Litorilinea aerophila: one gene and its partner. The protein of the gene in region 1 interacts with the protein of each later gene in a pairwise test. Links are inferred from orthologs where the notes say so. Each region holds a gene or a part of one and is shown on either strand. Other genes may lie near its edges.

Evidence for each region.
Region 2: the proteins of tsaE (region 1) and rlmB interact in binary tests that used the Escherichia coli proteins (3 or more experiments, as listed by UniProt). The link is inferred for Litorilinea aerophila from one-to-one orthologs.

What each region holds. Positions count from the first base shown.
Region 1 is NZ_VIGC02000005.1:112,329-121,470, reverse strand. The notes cover bases 2,168-4,974. They hold tsaE (tRNA (adenosine(37)-N6)-threonylcarbamoyltransferase complex ATPase subunit type 1 TsaE), read left to right. Parts: upstream 2,168-3,192; coding sequence 3,193-3,756; downstream 3,757-4,974. Other genes in these bases: yqeC (selenium cofactor biosynthesis protein YqeC), read right to left, coding at 3,934-4,974; FKZ61_RS04990 (sugar phosphate nucleotidyltransferase), read left to right, coding at 2,168-3,184. Also shown: FKZ61_RS04995 (SCO1664 family protein), read left to right, coding at 1-589; more of FKZ61_RS04990, read left to right, coding at 668-2,167; more of yqeC, read right to left, coding at 4,975-5,307; FKZ61_RS04975 (trans-sulfuration enzyme family protein), read right to left, coding at 5,315-6,433; npdG (NADPH-dependent F420 reductase), read right to left, coding at 6,438-7,109; putative aminohydrolase SsnA, read right to left, coding at 7,159-8,514. UniProt on the Escherichia coli protein: Required for the formation of a threonylcarbamoyl group on adenosine at position 37 (t(6)A37) in tRNAs that read codons beginning with adenine.
Region 2 is NZ_VIGC02000028.1:4,824-14,147, forward strand. What follows is about bases 3,865-6,853. They hold rlmB (23S rRNA (guanosine(2251)-2'-O)-methyltransferase RlmB), read left to right. Parts: upstream 3,865-4,978; coding sequence 4,979-5,728; downstream 5,729-6,853. Other genes in these bases: cysS (cysteine--tRNA ligase), read left to right, coding at 3,865-4,972; FKZ61_RS18420 (GNAT family N-acetyltransferase), read left to right, coding at 5,748-6,853. Outside these bases: FKZ61_RS18395 (glycosyltransferase family 39 protein), read right to left, coding at 1-270; FKZ61_RS18400 (glycosyltransferase), read left to right, coding at 587-1,717; FKZ61_RS18405 (PIN/TRAM domain-containing protein), read left to right, coding at 1,831-2,880; more of cysS, read left to right, coding at 3,560-3,864; more of FKZ61_RS18420, read left to right, coding at 6,854-6,995; lgt (prolipoprotein diacylglyceryl transferase), read right to left, coding at 7,008-7,937; FKZ61_RS18430 (hypothetical protein), read left to right, coding at 8,037-8,546; FKZ61_RS18435 (M28 family peptidase), read right to left, coding at 8,543-9,324. UniProt on the Escherichia coli protein: Specifically methylates the ribose of guanosine 2251 in 23S rRNA.

The DNA of each region.
Region 1 (9,142 bases):
CCGCCGCGGGGAAAGCCCCCTCTGGGATTTTGAATGGGGCAGCCTCTGCCTGCGAGAGACGGCCGCTTACCTGGTCAGCCATGGCCTGGGCTGGCGCCTGGTCCCGCCCACGGTCCTGCGGGAGGGGACGCGCGGGCTGGGCAGTGTCCAGTTTTATGTGGACAACGACGAAAACGAGCACTACTTCACGGTCCAGGCCGATGCCCGTTACGCCCAGTCCCTGCGCCAGCTGGCCCTCTTCGACTTTGTCATCAACAACGCGGACCGCAAAAGTGGCCACTGCCTCATCGGCACCGATGGCCGCCTCTGGGCCATCGACCATGGGGTCTGCTTCCACAGCGAATACAAGCTGCGCACCGTGATCTGGGAATTCAGCGGTCAGCCCATTGAAGAAGAACTCCTGGCCGGCCTGCAGCGGCTGGAAGCCCAATTGACCGACATGAACACCCCCCTGGCCCAGAGCCTGTGTCAGCTTTTGAACGACGAGGAGCGGGCAGCCATGCTGGAACGTCTGCGCCTGCTCCTGCATACCCGCACCTTCCCTGAGCCGTCGCCATTTCGGCGCAATTATCCGTGGCCCCCGATCTAACATGCACCCTCCACCCACTGTGCTCAAGTGGGTGGGTCGTTGGCCAGCCCCTGGCACAAAACCCGCAAAGGAGGATCCATGAAAGCTGTCGTCATGGCCGGCGGCGAAGGCTCTCGCCTTCGCCCTCTGACCGTTGGGCGCCCCAAACCCATGGTGCCCATTGTCAACAAGTCCGTGATGGCCCACATCCTGGATCTCTTGAAAAACCACGGCATCACCGATGTGGTGGTGACCTTGCGCTACATGGCCTCCACCATCCAGGACTTCTTCGAGGACGGCCGGAACCTGGGCATGCGGCTGACCTACGTGGTGGAAGAATCGCCCCTGGGCACGGCCGGCAGCGTCAAAAACGCCGAGCGCTACCTGGACGACACCTTCCTGGTCATCAGCGGCGATGCCCTCACCGACTTTGACCTGGGCCGGATCATCCAAACCCACCGGGAACGGGAAGCCCTGGCCTCCCTCACCCTGACCCACGTGGCCAACCCCCTGGAGTTCGGCGTGATCGTCACAGGGGAAGATGGGCGCATCCTGGGCTTTCAGGAAAAGCCCAGCTGGGGCGAGATCATGTCCGACACGGTAAACACCGGGATCTACGTGCTGGAGCCGGAGGTGTTGGAGATGATCCCGTCGGATGTGGCCTACGACTTCTCCACAGATCTCTTCCCGCTCTTGCTTCAGAAGAAGCTCCCCCTCTACGGCTACGTGGCCGACGGCTACTGGTGCGACGTGGGCACCATCGAAGAGTATCGCCGGGCCAATGCCGACCTGCTCTTCGGCAAAGTCAAGCTGTCCAGCCCCATCGGCCAGCACGTGGGCGGGGGCATCTGGGTGGGGCAGGACGTGGAGATCGCGCCCAGCGCCCAGCTCTTCGGCCCCATCTACCTGGGCAACGGCGTCAAAATCAAGGGGGATGTAACCATCTACGGTCCCAGCGTCATCCGGGATTACACCATCGTCGATGCCTACACCCGCATCGAGCGCAGCATCCTGTGGCGCAACAACTACGTGGGCGAAAATTGTGAGCTGCGGGGAACGGTGGTGGCGCGCCAGTGTAGCATCAAGTCCAACGTGGTGGCCTACGAAGGGGTGGTCATCGGCGATAACAACGTTCTGGGCGAGGGCTGCGTGCTCCATGCCGAGGTGAAGCTCTGGCCCCACAAGGAGATCGAGGCCGGGGCCACGGTGAAGGACAGCATCATCTGGGGCAACCAGGGGCGGCGTTCCCTCTTCGGCCGCTTCGGCGTCACGGGCGTAGTCAACGTGGACCTGACGCCCGAGTTCGCGGCCAAGCTGGGTGCTGCCCTGGGCGCGACGCTGCCCAAAAACAGCTACGTCGCGCTCAACCGGGACATCCACCGCTCCTCCCGCATGCTCAAACGGGCCCTGATCAGCGGACTCCCCGGCACCGGGGTCAACGTGTGGGACCTGGGCACCGTGGCCATCCCCGTGTTGCGTCACTTCGTGCGCAAACATGCCAACACCTCGGCCGGCATCCACGTCCGCCTCAGCCCCTTCGACCAGCGGGTGGTGGACATCCGCTTCATCGACCACAACGGCCTGAACCAGAGCAAGGCGGCCGAGCGGGCCATCGAGCGCAGCTTCTTCCGGGAGGACTTCCGACGGGCCTACCTGGACGAGATCGGCCTGATCCAGTACGCCAACCGGCCCATCGAGGAGTACACCGAGGACTTCCTGGCCCACGTGGACGTGGACCGCATCCGCCAGGCCCATTTCCGCATCGTCATCGATTACTCCCACGGGCTGGCCGCGGATACCCTCTCCCACATCCTGAATAAGCTGGGGGTGGATACTGTCCCCCTCAACGCCCGCATGGACGAGACCAAGCTGGCCATGCTCCAGCACGAGTTCCACGCCAACCTGGAACGGGTGGCCAAAATTGTGGGCGTCCTGGATGCAGACATGGGCATTCAACTGGATGTGGGCGGCGAGAAGATCTTCCTGGTGGACGAACATGGCCGCATCCTGGACGATCTCACCGCGGCCGCGCTCATGGTGGAGCTGGCCCTCTACGCCCACCCGGGCCGCACGGTGGCCGTCCCCGCGACCATGCCCAACGCCATCGACACCATCGCCGCCTGGCATGAGGGGCGGGTGCTGCGCATCAACAACAACCTGCACAGCCTCATGACCACCGCCCAGCAGAGCGACATCCTGCTGGTGACCGACGGCACCGGCAACTTTATCTTCCCGCCCTTCCAGCCCGCGGTGGATGGGATGATGGCCGTGGCCTGCCTGCTGGAATACCTGGCCGTCCGGCAGGCCCCCCTAAGCGAAGTGGTGAGCTATCTGCCGCCCATGAACCTGGTCCGCCATCTGGTCAATTGCCCCTGGGATGCCAAGGCCCGGGTCATGCGGGAACTCCACAGACAGCACACCGTGAACATCTCCGACAACATCGACGGACTCAAAATCTGCCTGGAAAACCAAGAGTGGGTCCACATCGCCCCCGATCCGGATCGGCCCTATCTGGAGGTAGTGGCCGAGGGGCAAGACCCCGAGCGGGCCCAGCAACTGGTGAACCAGTTCAGCGCCCAGATCCAGGCCCTGATCGAAACTGTAAACCAGCCATGACTGAGACCATGCACACCTCTGTTACCCATCCCTACGCAGTCGAAACCCACAGCGCAGCCGAGACCCAGGCCCTGGGCCACCAGCTGGGCAGCCTGGTCCAGGCCGGCCACATCATCGCCCTGCGGGGCGACCTGGGCGCCGGCAAGACCACCTTCACCCAGGGGCTGGCCGCGGGCATGGGCATCACCGCCCGGGTGACCAGCCCCACCTTCACCCTGGTCAACGAGTACCAGGGCCGGGGCGGGCTGCAGCTGATCCACGTGGATGTCTATCGGCTGGCCGATACGGCCCCCGAGCTGGACGCAGCCACCTTTGGCCTGGAGGAAATCCTGGACAGCGCCGGAGAACCGACCAGCCTCAGCGGGCAGGCCAGCGGGGCCGTGGTGGTCATCGAATGGGCGGACCGGGTGGCCGGAATGCTGACGGACGATCACCTGGCCGTCAACCTGGAAGCGACCGGCGATAGCCCCGACCACCGGCGGATCGTCCTGACGGCCCACGGCCCCCACAGCGCGGCCCTGCTCCAGGCCCTGGCCCAGCGGGTTCCATCGCTGCGGCCACAAATTGGGTAGTAAATCCCGGCAGAAATTCGCCGATAGTATCCAGCACAGGCAGTGCGCCCAGAGGGCACCCGGAATTTCTGCCGGGGTATTTACGCCAGGCTGTAGTAGCACCGCTGTCACGCATCCTTGCGTGATCTACGGCCCCAGGAATGCCGGGCAATCGGGCCAGAGGACCCCGGCGCCCGGTCACCGAAGGCGGGCCAGATCCTCGGGTGTGTCCACGTCCTGGAGCTCTTCCGGCTGCACGGGGATGGTGGCTGCCTGGTGCTGATGACGACGCAGCACCTCCCGGCCGCCCACATCCCCCTGGACGGCCAGCAGCTCGGGCCAGAGGGCCCGGTCGAAGAGGGCCGGGGCGCCCCGGATCTGACCATCCACCCGGGGAGTGACCAGGGGAGCGCCTGCCTGCCAGCAGCGATACATCTGCCGCAACAACCGAGACGACAGCAAAGGCTGATCCACGGGCAGAAAGAGGGCCGCCTGGATGGCCTCGTCCAGGGCCAACAGGCCGGCCCGCATGCTACTGGCCTGTCCTTCGGCCCAACGGGGATTGGGAACCAACCGCAGGCTTGTGCCGGCCACTGCCTGCCAGGACGCCAGGGCCGCCTGGACCTGCTCCCCATGGGCTCCGGTGACCACCAGCACGGCTGATGGCCCGGCCGCCAAGACCGTCCCCACAGCGCGAGCTACCATGGGCTCGCCGTCCACCGGGACGAGCTGCTTGGGGCGCCCCATGCGCCGGCCTTCTCCTGCCGCCAACACAATGGCCGCCCAGGGAGCCCACCGCTCCAACACCGGCTCCTCCTCTTGGGCCACGGCAGCCACCAGGGACGCCTGGCCCAGGCGAAGCAGGCAGGCGGCGGTCAGGCGCCCCAGGACCAGGCGGCAGATGTCGTCCGCCTTGTTGAGCAGGGGAAGCAGGCGGGCCGTGGGCGGTCTATGCCTGGCCCCGCCCGCTGGATGAACCAGGAGCCGGGCCAGTTGCGCCGGCGTCAACCGAGCGGACATCCCGGCATCCAACCCCAGCAGCTTCCGCACCTGTTCGGGCCGGTGGACATGGTCCCCGTCCACCGGTGCGCCCACACCATCCAGCCCGGCCACCGGCACCAGCAGTGTGGTCATGGGCGGCACCACAGGCTCGTGGGATGCCGGCGCCTTCACCGGCAGGCCACGGCTGCCGTCGGCTTCCACCAGGATGGCCGTCACCGCCAGTGCCCGCGCCACCGTCCACAGGGCCTGAAATTGCCCGGCCGTCAGCCCCCGCCACTTCGCACCCACCCGAGGTCCGACCAACAGGCATTGGCCATGGGCGACCAGTCGGTCGGCTATCCCGTCTGCCGGCGGACCCTCGCCCTCCGCCAGGCACAACAGGCCGGCGTAGCCCTGGGTTTGGGCCACGCCCAGGTGGGTGGTGGTGGTCACAATGACCCGGCTGCCCTGGGCCACCAGTTCCCGGGCCAGCCGAAAGAGGGCCGTACTTTTGCCGCCGCCGCCCACAAAGCTGACCACGTGGGGAGTCTCGGGCGCCAGATCCAGCCGGAGGGCACGCCAGAGTTCCATGGTCGCGTCAACCCAGGGCCTGGGCCAGGTCGGCGATCAGGTCGTCGGGATGCTCCAGGCCGACGGAAAGCCGCAGCAGGTTGGGCGGCGTGGTGGATGCAGGGCCCTCCACCGAGGCCCGATGTTCGATGAGGCTTTCCACACCGCCCAGACTGGTGGCCCGGGTGAAGAGGCGCACCCGGCTGGCCACGGCCATGGCTGCGTCGGCGCCGCCGGCCACCTGGATGGAGAGCATCCCGCCGAATCCCTGCATCTGGCGCGCGGCCACGGTGTGTCCCGGGTGACTGGCCAGTCCGGGGTAGTGGACGGCCTCCACCCGGGGGTGCTCCTGCAGGAAGCGAGCGACTGCCAGCCCGTTGTGGCAGTGGGCCCGCATGCGGTAGGGCAGGGTGCGGATGCTGCGCAACAAGAGCCAGCAGTCGAAGGGCGACGGCACTGCGCCCCCCGTGGCCTGGATCTCACGGATGCGCAGGAAAAAGTCGTCCTCCTCCCGGGCGATGAGGGCGCCCCCCAGCAGGTCGCTGTGTCCCCCCAGGTACTTGGTGGTGGCGTGCATGGCCAGATCGGCGCCCAGGCTCAGGGGCTGTTGCAAAACCGGCGTGGCCCAGGTGTTGTCCACCACACAGCGCGCACCCACCCGGTGGGCCATCTCGGCCACCGCGGCAATGTCGGTGATCTTGAGCAGGGGATTGGACGGCGTCTCCACCCAGACCAGCCGGGTTTGCGGCTGGATGGCCGCCCGGACCTGCTCCAGGTCGGCCATGTCCACGGTGGAGACCGCCAGGCCCCAGGGGCGGAAGATTTCCTGGGCCAGCTTACGGGTGCCGTAGTAGACATCGGCCGGCAACAGCACGTGGTCGCCTGGCTGGAAGGCCTGCAGCACAGCCATGGTGGCCGCCATGCCAGAGGAGAAGGCGGCCGCGGCTGCCCCCCCTTCCAACTGGGCCAGGCACTGCTCCAGGGCCTGGCGGTTGGGATTGCCGCTGCGGGTGTAGATGTAGCCGTGGGGATACGCGCCGTCGGCATCCCGCTCGAAGGTGGTGGAAAGATGGATGGGCGGCATCACCGCGCCGGTGGCCGGGTCCACCTGGCGACCAGCGTGGACCGCCCGGGTTTCCAGCTGCATGGCCTCAGCCCTCCCGGGGGATGCCGGTGATGCGGATGCCGCTGCCCTTGACCTTGTAGCGGATGTTGATCCCGATCAGCAACGCGGTCAACCCTTCCACCACGCCGGCGTTGGCCAGCGGCCCCGCGTCCACGCCGAAGAGGCCGGCCGCGCGCACTAGCTCCAGGGCCTGCTGCCGGGCGGCCTTGTCGTCGCCCACCACCAGCACATCGCAATCCGGTTCCCAGCTCAGGTCCTGGAGGTGATCGGCGGCGATGTTCTGGAACGCAGCCACCACCCGGACGCCCTCCCCCAGTTGGGCCTGGGCTTCCTGAGCTGCGGAGCCGGCCGGCGGATGCCAGACGACGCTCACCCGGGGCGGCTTGAGGGGCACGCCCACGGTGATGAGGATCTTGCCCTGGCAGGCGTCCCCGATTTGCTGGAGGGTGGCCTCCTGGGCGCTGTAGGGGACGCTGAGCACGACCACGTCGGCGGCCTGAGCCGCTTCTGCGTTGGTGGCGCCGGTCAGCGGGGCGCTGCCTGGGGGCAGCCGTTCTCCCAGGCTGGCACTGACCGTGGCGGCCTTCTCTGCGCTGCGGCTGCCGATCACCACGGGGTAGCCGGCCCGGGCCCAACGCAAGGCCAGGCCGGACCCCTCGGCACCGGTGCCGCCAATGACGGCGATGGTGGGTTTCATGTAAGTGGACTCCTTGACTGAAGATTAAAGATTCAAGATTGAAGATTCCCTACGGAAACATCTCCCAGTAGCGCTCCCATGTCTGGGCAGCCAGATGGCGACTGCACGCGGTGATTTGGGCCTCGTCCAGGGTGAGGAGTTTCCGGTTGCGCATGAGCACCTGGCCATGGGCGATGGTGCTGTGGACATGGCCACCGCTGACGCCAAAGAGCAGATGCCAGGGCAAATTTTCGGGGGTGAGGGGAGTTGTGGGGTAGTAGTCCAACAAAATGAGGTCTGCGTAGGCTCCGGGGGCGATGATGCCCAGAGGTTTCTCGAAGAAGACCTGGGCCAGCCGGCGGTTGTGGTGGATAGCCATGCGGACCACCTGGTCCGCGCCCAGGTAGCGGGGGTCGCCGTGAGCGGCCTTCTGCAGTAGATCGGCCACCTTCATTTCGGCGAACATGTCGTTGCTGAAACCATCGTTGCCCAGGCAGACCGGGACACCGCCCCGCAGGAGGGTGGTGATTTCCGCAGTGCCCACCGCATTGTTCATGTTGGAGCGGGGCTGATGGCTGACGAAGGAGCCCACTTCCCGGATCAGGGCCATCTCCCAGGCGTCGATGTGGACGCAGTGGGCCAGGATACTCTCGGGCGCCGCGATGCCGAAGTCTACCAGGCGCTCCACCACCCGCATGCCCGATCGTTGCAGCGTCTCGTATTGATCCACCGGGTGTTCGGCCACGTGGATGTGGAACCGGTTGCTGTCCGCGATGGCCGCCTCCAGGGTTTCATCCGAGAGGGTAAAGCTGGCGTGGAGGCCGAAGGTGGCGGCCAGCCGGGTGGCCAGGGGGGAGGTCGGGTCACTCTGCCGGGCCTGGGCCAGACGCCGGGCGAAGCGGACGTTTTCCCGGATTCCGGCGGCCGCGGCCTCGGGGCCATCCCGGTCGGTCACTTCGTAGCAGAGCACAGCCCGCAGCCCGCTTTCCACCACGGCCTCGGCAATGGCGTCCAGGCTGCCGTCGATGGCCCGCTGGCTGGCGTGATGGTCGATGAGGGTGGTGGTGCCGTTGCGAATGGCATCCACCAGGCAGACCTGGGCGGAGGCGCGCACCCCGTCCAGGTCCAGGGCTTTGTCCAGCCGCCACCACAGGCGTTCCAGAATCTGGGGGAAATCCGCTGGGGGCGGGCCGGGGATGTACATCCCCCGCGCGAAGGCGCCGTAAAAATGGGTATGGGCACAGATCTGGCCGGGCATGAGGAGCAATCCCTCAGCATCCCACTGCTCCTCTTCAGGGTAACGACTCCGGAGCTCCTGGCTTTCGCCCACGTCCACGATGCTGTCCCCCTGGATCAGCACCGCGCCGGATTCCAGGACGCGATCCTGGTCGTCGAATGTGAGAACAACCGCATTGTGAATCAGCATACTTGATGGACCTCCGGCCAGGTCTTTTCCATGAAAGGCGCGACGCAACGGCCTCTGATTGTACCCAGGAGCGAGAAGATGGCCAAGCTCCGGGAGTGGAGTCAAAAAGGCTTTCCCCAAGTGAAGCGCTGCATCGCTTCGCTAGAACCCCAATAGAACACCGCTAGAACCGGAAGAAAGTTTCAGCCGTGTGCTGGCTAGATGCTGGGGGGACACCGCCCCGTGGGTATCAGGGCGCAACCTCAGGGTGTTGGCACAGCAACAACCTTATTATATCGAAAATTTGCCGAAAAGATCGTGCTGTATCCTGCAATTCCGCCGATTTTCAAAATTCGCAACCGGGTTGCCGACCACCGGCATCTCTGCAGGCCGAATTGGCCCACCTGTGGCGTCGTCATCCTGCCGTGAAAAAGGATGCTGCTGCACGCAGATTCAGCCTGTGGTGGAGCCATTTGCCGGAATCGGCCCTGAGCCCCATAATGCACACCAGTACAGTCTGGCGTAAAGAGCACAGCAGAAATTCCGGGTGCCCTCTGGGTGCACTCCCTCTGGTGGAACCCATCGGCGAATTTCTGCCGGGATTTACTCGGTTGAATATCAGGATAAGCCCATCGGGGCTGGCCCCCAG
Region 2 (9,324 bases), on another replicon or contig:
CAGGGGCAGCACCACATCTCTCCGGGGCAGCAAGGCCAGCCCGGCCAGGGCGCCCATCAGGAGAGGATGGTCTGTGGCCAGGCGGAAATCCCCGGTGCGCAAATATGCGTATCCGGTGGAGAGATGGTATTGTTCATCGAATGCAGCCGACTTCTGGGGCGAGGCCAGCAGCGCCTGCCCGGCAAAGAGCAGGAGCGCCAGGCCCAAGAGGGCCAGCTCCCACCCGCGGAGTCGGCCTGGGCCGCCATGGGGTGCATCCGGGTTGTGCATGGATCTCCCTGCTCTGTGCGCTGTCTGTGTCTTCATCCTGGTACAGTCTGGCGTAAATACCACGGCAGAAATTCGGCGGCATTCCCTCTGGTGGAAACCATCGGCGAATTTCTGCCGGGATTTACTGGGCGTCCGCAGGACATCGCGCAAGAAGCGGACGCGCGCCCGGCATGGCCCCCCGACCTGGGCTATGATGGACCCAGGCGGAGCGGGATGCCTCCAAACCCATCTATTTTGGCACGAATGGGGAACAAAACCCAAACCAGTGCGTAATGATTATGATTGTTACATCCAACCGTGGGGGGAATCGCTAGCCATGCGCATTGCACTCTTTTCCGATGTCTATAAGCCGGTGACCAATGGCGTGGTGCACCATGTGGCCATGCTCAAACATTACCTGGAAACCTGGGGCGAGCAGGTCTGGCTCTTCGTGCCGGGCAGCAGCCAGCAGCCCGACGACGAGCCCAACGTGATCCGCATCCCCGGCATCCCCATTGCGGACACGGGCTATCACCTGAGCATCGCCGTGGATCACCGCAGCCGGGAACTGTTGCAGCAGATGGACGTGATCCATGTCCATCATCCCTTCGTGAGCGGCAGTTTTGGCCTTTTCTTTTCCAACCGCTACAACATTCCTCTGGTCTTCACCAACCACACCCGCTACGATCTGTACGTGAAGCAATACCTTCCCCTGTTGCCCTCAGCCCTGTCGGAGACGGCCCTCCAGGCCTATTTTCAGATCTTCAGCCAGCGCTGCGCGGCCCTGATTGCACCCAGCGAAAGCATGGCAGAGGTGATGCGGGGGTGGGGCGTGGAAGGGCGCATTGTGGTCATCCCCAATGGCATCGACCTGGACCGCTTCGAGAACCCCACCTGCCAGGTGAACCGCAGCCAGCTGGGCATCCCCGAGGACGCGGTGGTGGCCATCTACGTGGGCCGGATGAGTGGCGAGAAAAGCGTGGATCGCCTTCTGCGCCTCTACCGCTACCTGGTTCAGGAAGAACAGGAGAGCCACCTGTTGCTGGTGGGCAGTGGTCCAGAGCTGGACGACTACCGGGCCCTGGCCCAGAAGCTGGGCATCACCGACCGGGTTACCTTTACCGGGGCCGTGCCCTACGACGAGATCCCGTGCTACCTGAAGCTGAGTGATTTCTTCGTCTCGGCCAGTGTCACCGAGGTGCACCCCCTGTCGTTCATCGAGGCCGCGGCCTGCCGCCTGCCGGCCCTGGGGATCCGCTCGCCGGGCGTCAACGACCTGATCCGCAACGGTGAGACAGGCTTCATCGCCGAGGACAACGACTTGAGCTTTGGCCTGCGCTTCTTGACCCTGGTGCGGGATGGAGATCTGCGCCGGCGCATGGGGGAGGCCGCCTATGCCTTCAGCCGGGGACTCTCTGCCCACAACAACGCCCGCCGTGTATTACAGCTTTATCAGGAGCTCCAATAGTACATTCGTATACTGATTGGCGGCGAATAAGGGTTTACAATGCTTTACAATAATGTTCTGTCAAGTTTTGACGTGGCTTGTTTGAGCTAGATAGGAGCAGGAGAAGTTTGTCTATGCGACTTGGCCCTGTGTTTCGGGTGATCGGGGCCCTGATCTATGGGTTCATCGGCTATTATCTGGGGATCGCCCTGGCAGGGACCACCCAACTCACCACCCAGTCGGCGCCCATCATCTGGGGGGCGATGCTGGCGGGGGCCGTCTTGGGTTACTTACTGTCCCCCTGGATCGTGATCGCACCAGCCCGGGCGGCGCGCAATAGCCTGCGCAGTGTGCCGCTGGTGGACCTGGTGGCCGGCACCATCGGCCTGGCCGTCGGCCTCTTCATCGCCGCGCTGCTGGCCTATCCCCTCTCCCGGCTGCCACCGCCCTTTGGCCCCATCATGCCCCTGATCGCGGTGGTCATTTTCGGCTACCTGGGGGCAGCGGTCATGGTGTTGCGCAAGGACGACCTGATGGCCCTCTTCCGGGGGACTCGGGGACTCCCCCTGGTGGATAGTCAGGAGGCCGCGCCCCTCCTCTTGTTGGACACCAGCGTGATCATCGATGGCCGCATCGCCGACGTGGCCAAAACCGGCTTCATCCTGGGCAAGATGGCGGTGCCCCGCTTCGTGTTGAACGAGCTGCAATACATCGCCGATTCGTCGGACGCACTGCGGCGCAACCGGGGACGTCGGGGCCTGGAGATGTTGGACCGGCTGCAGCAGAACCCGGATGTGGCGATTGAGTTCATCGACATCGACCCACCGGATGCCCAACAGGTGGACGACAAGCTGATCAGCCTGGCCATGGAGCTCAACGCCGCCATCATCACCAACGACTATAACCTGAACCGGGTGGCCCGGCTCCAGGGCGTTAAGATCCTCAACATCAACGAGCTGGCCAACGCGGTCAAATCGGTCTTCTTGCCGGGTGAAGAGATGCCCATCAAGATCATCCAGACCGGCAAGGAGATCGGCCAGGGCGTGGGTTACCTGGAGGATGGCACCATGGTGGTGGTGGAAAACGGCCGCCAATACCTGAACCAGGAGATCCTGGTCCAGGTCACCAAGGTCCTCCAGACCAACGCCGGCCGCCTGGTCTTTGCCGTGCCCGAAGAGTCCTGAGTCCATATTTCGCGAAGGTTGCCCATACGCGGAGCGCGCATCCTCCGATGCCGACCCGGACAGGACGGCGCCGCACCGGAGGATGCGCGCTCCGCGTCGTGGTGGTAATCCTTTCGAGGAGTGCGCATCCTCAGATGCGCACTCGCCCCATGTGGCGTTGTGCCGTCCGGGTCGCTGCGCAGCCGTTGCCGTCCCTGCACCTGTCCGGATTGGGTGCAACCCGTGCGTAGGGCGGGGCTCTGGCCCGCCGTGGGTGGCTGGTTCGACCGCGACAGCGGGCGGGCACGGAGGCCCGCCCCGACGGGAACGGGCGCCCTTCCGGGCACCACCGTGCGGCCGGAGACCGCACCTACGAGAGGAGCCGTCATCCGCGCAGATCGGACGCCACGGATAGGTGGGGCGGCTGTGAAATCGATGGGGCGGATCTGCAAAGATAGTGATCCGTGTTATCTGTGCAATCTGTGGCTGAAAATAAAGTGCAAAGATAAAGGTGATCCTGGATGCCAACGTCTACATCAGCTTCGGTTGCTCTCCCAGCAGATGCGTCACCGTCCACCTCAGTCCTTCCTTCAGCCGCTGCGCCCCCCGACTCTCCCCGTTTTGATCTTTGCCCTCGTCGACTAATCAGATTACAATCGTCTCAACGAGATCAAACCACCACGCAAAATCGGGAAGAACTATGGGTCTACGCATTTATAACACGTTGACGCGCACCAAAGAGGAATTCGTCCCCCTGGAGCCGGGCAAGGTCAAGATGTACGTCTGTGGCCCCACGGTCTACGCCGACGCCCATGTGGGCCACGCCATGGCGGCCATTGTCTTCGACATGGTCCGCCGCTATCTGATGTACCAGGAGTATGACGTCCACTACGTCACCAACTTCACCGACGTGGACGACAAGATCATCCGTCGCGCCCAGGAGACGGGCCAGGATCCCATCGCCCTGGCCAACCACTACGCGGAAAAATACCTCCGCCACCTGGCCGACCTCAACGTGCTGCCGGCGGACGAGTATCCCCGGGTGAGCCAGGAGATCCCCCACATCATCCAATTCATCCAGGCCCTCATTGACAAAGGGTTCGCCTATGTGGTCGACGGCGACGTCTACTTCCGGGTCACCCGGGACGAAGATTACGGCAAGCTGAGCCGGCGCAGCCTGCAGGAAGCCCTCAGCGGTACCCGCATCGAGGAGGACGCCCGCAAGGAGAACGTAGCCGACTTCGCCCTCTGGAAGTCGGCCAAGCCGGGTGAACCGGCCTGGGATAGCCCCTGGGGACCCGGCCGACCCGGCTGGCACATCGAGTGCTCGGCCATGTGCCTCCACCACCTGGGCGAGACCATCGACATCCACGGCGGCGGGAATGACCTCATCTTCCCCCACCACGAGAACGAAATCGCCCAGAGCGAAAGTCTGACGGGCAAGCCCCTGGCCCGCTACTGGATGCACAACGGCATGCTCCAGCTGGCCGGCGAGAAGATGAGCAAATCCCTGGGCAACCTGGTCACCATCGACGAATTCCTGTCCCGGCGGAGCGCCGATACCCTGCGCATGTTGATCTTCTCCGGCCACTACCGCAAGCCTGTGGTCTTCAACGAGGAGACCCTGGACAGCGCCGAGCGCAGCCTGGCCCGCCTGCGGGGTGGCCTGCGGCCGGCCCGGGGAAACAAGACCACCGGCCCGGAGGCCGATGCCCTGCGGGAGGCCTGCGAGAACGCCCGGGTCCAGTTCATCGAGGCCATGGATGATGACTTCAACACCAGCAACGGGCTGGCGGCCATCTTCGAACTGGTGCGGGCCATCAACACCGCCCGGGAGGCTGGCGTCAGCGGCCCCTTCTACGACGCCGCCCAGCGCACCCTGCGGGAGCTGACCGGCGTCCTGGGCCTGACCCTGGCCGGTGGTGTGCCCGCGTCCACGACCAATGGCGTGGAGGTGCGTCCCTTCATCGAGCTGCTGGTGAGCGTCCGCAACGAGCTGCGGGCCCAGAAGCAGTGGGACCTGGCCGACAAGATCCGGGATGGGCTGCAGGAGCTGGATGTGGTGCTGGAGGACACGCCCGAGGGTACCACCTGGCGCTTCCGGGATGAGTAGCCCCCCATGAGCGAACTGATCTACGGACGGCGGGCTGTCTACGAGACGCTACGCGCCCATCGGCGCCACATCTTCCGCCTCTGGGTGGAGGGGGAAGGCGAGCCCAAAGGCGGCGGCCTGGAACCTATCCTCGAGCAGGCCGCCGCGCTGAAAGTTCCGGTGCGGGCGGTCAAGGGGGGCGTCTTCACCCGGCTGGCCCAGGAGAACGTCAACGCCCAGGGGGTGGCCCTGGAGGTGGGCGACTATCCCTATGTCCAGGTGGACGAGATCCTGCGCCACGCCCGCAAACAGGAGGAGCCCCCCTTCCTCCTGATCCTGGATCACCTGCAGGATCCCCAGAACCTGGGCACCCTCATCCGCACCGCCGAAGCCATGGGCGTCCATGGCATCCTCATTCCCTCCCGGCGGTCAGCCCGGGTGACGCCGGCCGTCAGCAACGCCAGCGCCGGCGCGGTGGAGCACATGCGCCTGGCCCAGGTGGTCAACATCAACCGGCTCATCGACGAGCTCAAAGAGGCGAACATCTGGGTGGCCGGGCTGGACAGCGACGACTCCACACCCCTCCTGGATCCCGCTACCCTGGATGGCGCGCTGGCGGTGGTGGTGGGCAGTGAGGGCCGTGGCTTGAGCCGCCTCACTCGAGAGAAGTGTGATTTTTTGGTCCGGTTGCCCATGTACGGCCAGGTGGCCAGCCTGAACGCAGCCGTCGCCGGCAGCATCGTCCTCTATCTGGCACGCCAGGCCCGTACCCGCTGAACGGTTCACCGGCACGCCCATGGATATCGCGATCCTGGATAACCGAGATCCCACCTGGAACGGGGAAATCGACCGGGCCGGTGCAGCCCTGGGCGCGCCGGACAATCCCCACCTGTTCCCCTACCACTTTCTGCAGGTGGTCTTGCCGCGTCTGGGTGGAAAAATGGTGGTCGTCAAAAACGACGGCCGCCGGGTGGGTGTGGGGTTCCTCTTTCCGCGCGGCTATCGCCAGGAGGGTGGCCGCCCGCGGCGGATCTACACCCTGCGCTATCATGCGGTGGAACCACTGGCGCCTTCCCAGCGGGATCATTTGCTGGCCCATCTGCAGGCACACCTGCACGGCGCGGAAGTGGTCTACTACGACCCGGCCCATGCATCCTGTTTTTCTGCCACGGGCGAAGCGATAGGCACCATCAACGTGGGGCGGCCCAGCCGAGACGAGGCCTTGGGCATCCGCCAGCTCCAGCAGGCTGTCTGGGGGAGCCCACCCGAATTCCTCTACCCGGCCGACATCCACAGCCGGGAGTTTGGCCTGGGGACTTCCCTGGTGGCCCGGGTGGAGGAGCGGCTGGCCGGTTTCCTCTTTGGCTTCTACAAATTCGGCGGCCCCGCGCTGCCGGCGGACTGGCACCAGCGCTTCGGCGGGGATCTCCGCCTGGAGTCCCAGACCATGGCCGTGTTGCCCGAGTATCGGGGCATGCGCATCGGCCATCTCCTGAAGCGGATCCAGGCCGAGCAGGCGTGGGCCAACGGTATCGGCATCATCCATTGGACCGCGGACCCGCTCCAGTTTCCCAACGCGGCCCTGAACTTCGGGCTGCTGCGGGCCGTGGCCTTCGACTTCTACCCCGACCTCTACCCCTTTCGCAACAACCTCAACCGGGTGCCGGCGTCTCGCTTTGGGTTGACCTGGCTGGTGGGCACTGAGCGGGTGCGCAACGTGCCCCGTTTCGGCTCCCGCGCCCTGATTTTGGACCTGCGCCACCATCCCGACGTGGTGCGGGTGAATCAGGGCTGGGAGGAGGTGCGCCTGGATGTGGACGCCCCGCTGATCGCCGTGGAGATCCCGGCGGACTGGACCGGGCTGCAGGAACGCTCCCTGGAGGCCGCGCGGCGCTGGCGCGAAACGACCGACCGGCTACTGGCCCACTACGTGGGCCGGCAGCCGGGGCAGTATGTGATCACCGGAGTGGGGACAGACCAGGATCGCTGTTTCCTGATCGGTGAGCAGGTCAGCGATGCCCTGTGGCAACACCTGGGCACGTGACGCGAAGGCAGGTCAGGAGCTGCTGGTCGCCACCTGACCCGCAGCGCTCATGGCGGCCAGGGATTCCTCGGGGTGCTCCTGCCAGGACCAGTTGCGGTGGCGCAGGTAGAGGATGAAGGCGCTGCCCAGCACGGAGGCGATGGCGATCCATTGGGCGGTGGCCAGGTTGCCAATGACCCAGGCATCGGGTCGGAACATCTCCACCCAGAAGCGCCCCAGGGGGTAGGCGATGAGGTAGAGGAGCAGGCCGTCGCCGGTGCGCAGCCGGTGGCCGTAGCGCCGGATGATGAAGGTCAGCACGCCGAACATCAGCAGGTTCCAGCCCGCCTCATAGAAAAAGGTGGGGTGGAAGCCGTTGCTGGCGTACCACTCCAGGGTGCGCTGCGTCAGGTCCGGAGCACCGCAGAATTGCACGTCGGGCGGCAGATTGGGCGGGAGCTGGCAGGGGTACTTGGGGTTGATGTGAAAGGCCCAGGGCACGTTGGTGGGCGGGCCGTAGAGCTCCTGGTTGACGAAATTGCCCATCCGGCCGATGGCCTGGGCCAGCAGGACGTTGGGGGCGATAAAGTCCAGCCAGCGCAGGGGGTTCAACTTGTGGTACCAGCAATAGACGGCCACGGCCAGGGTACCGCCGGCCAGCCCCCCGTAGATACCCAGCCCCCGGAAGCCGCCGTTCCAAAAGTTGATGATGTCCAGCGGATGTTCCCGATAGTAGGCCCAGCCCAGCCCGTCCGCCGGCGAGCTAAAGACGTGGTACAGGCGGGCGCCGATGATGCCCACGATCAGGGACCAGGCCAGCAGGTTCCAGATGTGATCTGGATTCTCGCCGGCTTTGGCCGCGTAGCGGCTGGAGACCCAGGCGGCGATCACCGCGCCGCCGACGATGAACACCCCGTACCAGTGCAGGGCGAAAGGGCCAAATTGGAAGATGACCGGATTCATGCACGTTGCTCCATCATGGTTTGAGACGCCTCACCGTAGTGGTATGTCACAGGAGAGGCATGGCAGGTCATGGGTAATCGTTCACTAAGTATAGACCGGATGCAACGAAAACCCAAAGGGCGACGGGGTACGTTCATCTGGGCTGTGCTGCTCCTGGTGGTGGGGCTCCTGGCTGCCTGCGGGCCGCGCACCGCCCGGGTACTGCCCCCTGCCACGGCGACCCCACCTCCACCGCCGTCCTTCGCCCTTGCCCCCCTGGCCGAGGCCGCCCCAGCCCTGATCGCCGCGGAACGGCAGGCCGCCCGAACGGGCAATCTGGCCCTGTTGGCCCAAATCTGGGCCGAGGATGCCACCATCGTGGATGGCCGGGGCACGCCTTCACCCCAGGACGACTACCGGTGGCAGGGCCGGGACGCCATCCTGGATCGCTACGTGGTGGCCGTCTTTCCCCATCCACCCCCGCCCCTCACCCTGCCGGAATCCTTGCCCATCCAGGCGGACGACGGAGAGGCCACCTTCCAACTCGGCCAGGACCACTGGGTCCTGGTTCAGCGGGATGGACGCTGGTGGCTCTACTCCCTGGCCTATGCCCTGGGAAGCGAACCTTAAAAGGGCGCCCCTGCCTCCAGCCAGGCCTTGAGGGTGCGGCCGACCCGCTCCAGGGTGTCCGGGCTCAGCTTGTCCACCGTGTCCTGCATGGTGTAGAGGTAGGGGTAGTCCCGGGCGGCGATGAGCGCGGCGGGGATCTCTTGTTCCAGGAACAGGAGGTGGGCAGCCGTGGTCGTCCAGTTGGCATTGGGGGGGAACCAGCGGCCGTAGCCCAGTTCGTCTGCCGTGCGCCAGATGGCCTGGCGGAGCTCTTCGCTGCTGTTGCTCTCGGGGATGAAGCGGCTTTCCACGCCGCCTACCCGATCCAGATAGACGGCGAAACGGGGATCCCGGCAGCGGGCCAGGTCCGTCTCCAGGCGCTGCAGGAGGTAGGCGCTGCCAATGGCGCCCTGCCAGCCGGGCAGACCGCCGTTGTCGTCAGCATCCACAAAGGCCAGGCAGACCGTGTGTTCCACCGCCGTCAGGTCCAGGGTGCGGGCCAGTTCCAGCAGGACGGCCGGCCCCGATGCGCCGCTGTTGGCGCCGGGTGTGGGCTGAATGTGGTTCGCCGGGTTTGGATCCTGGTCGGCGAAGAGGCGGCTGTCGTAGTGGGTGACCAGGAGCGCCACCGGACGCCGCGCCCCGGCGCTATCCCGCACGGCGACAATGTTCCGTGCGGCCACCGTGTCGGCGATGGTGTAGGGCTGGATGATGACGTCCCAGCCCATGTTGCGCAACTCCTCCACCAGCCAATCGCCGGTCCGGTTGTTGCCGGCCGTCCCCACGCTGCGCTCGCCGA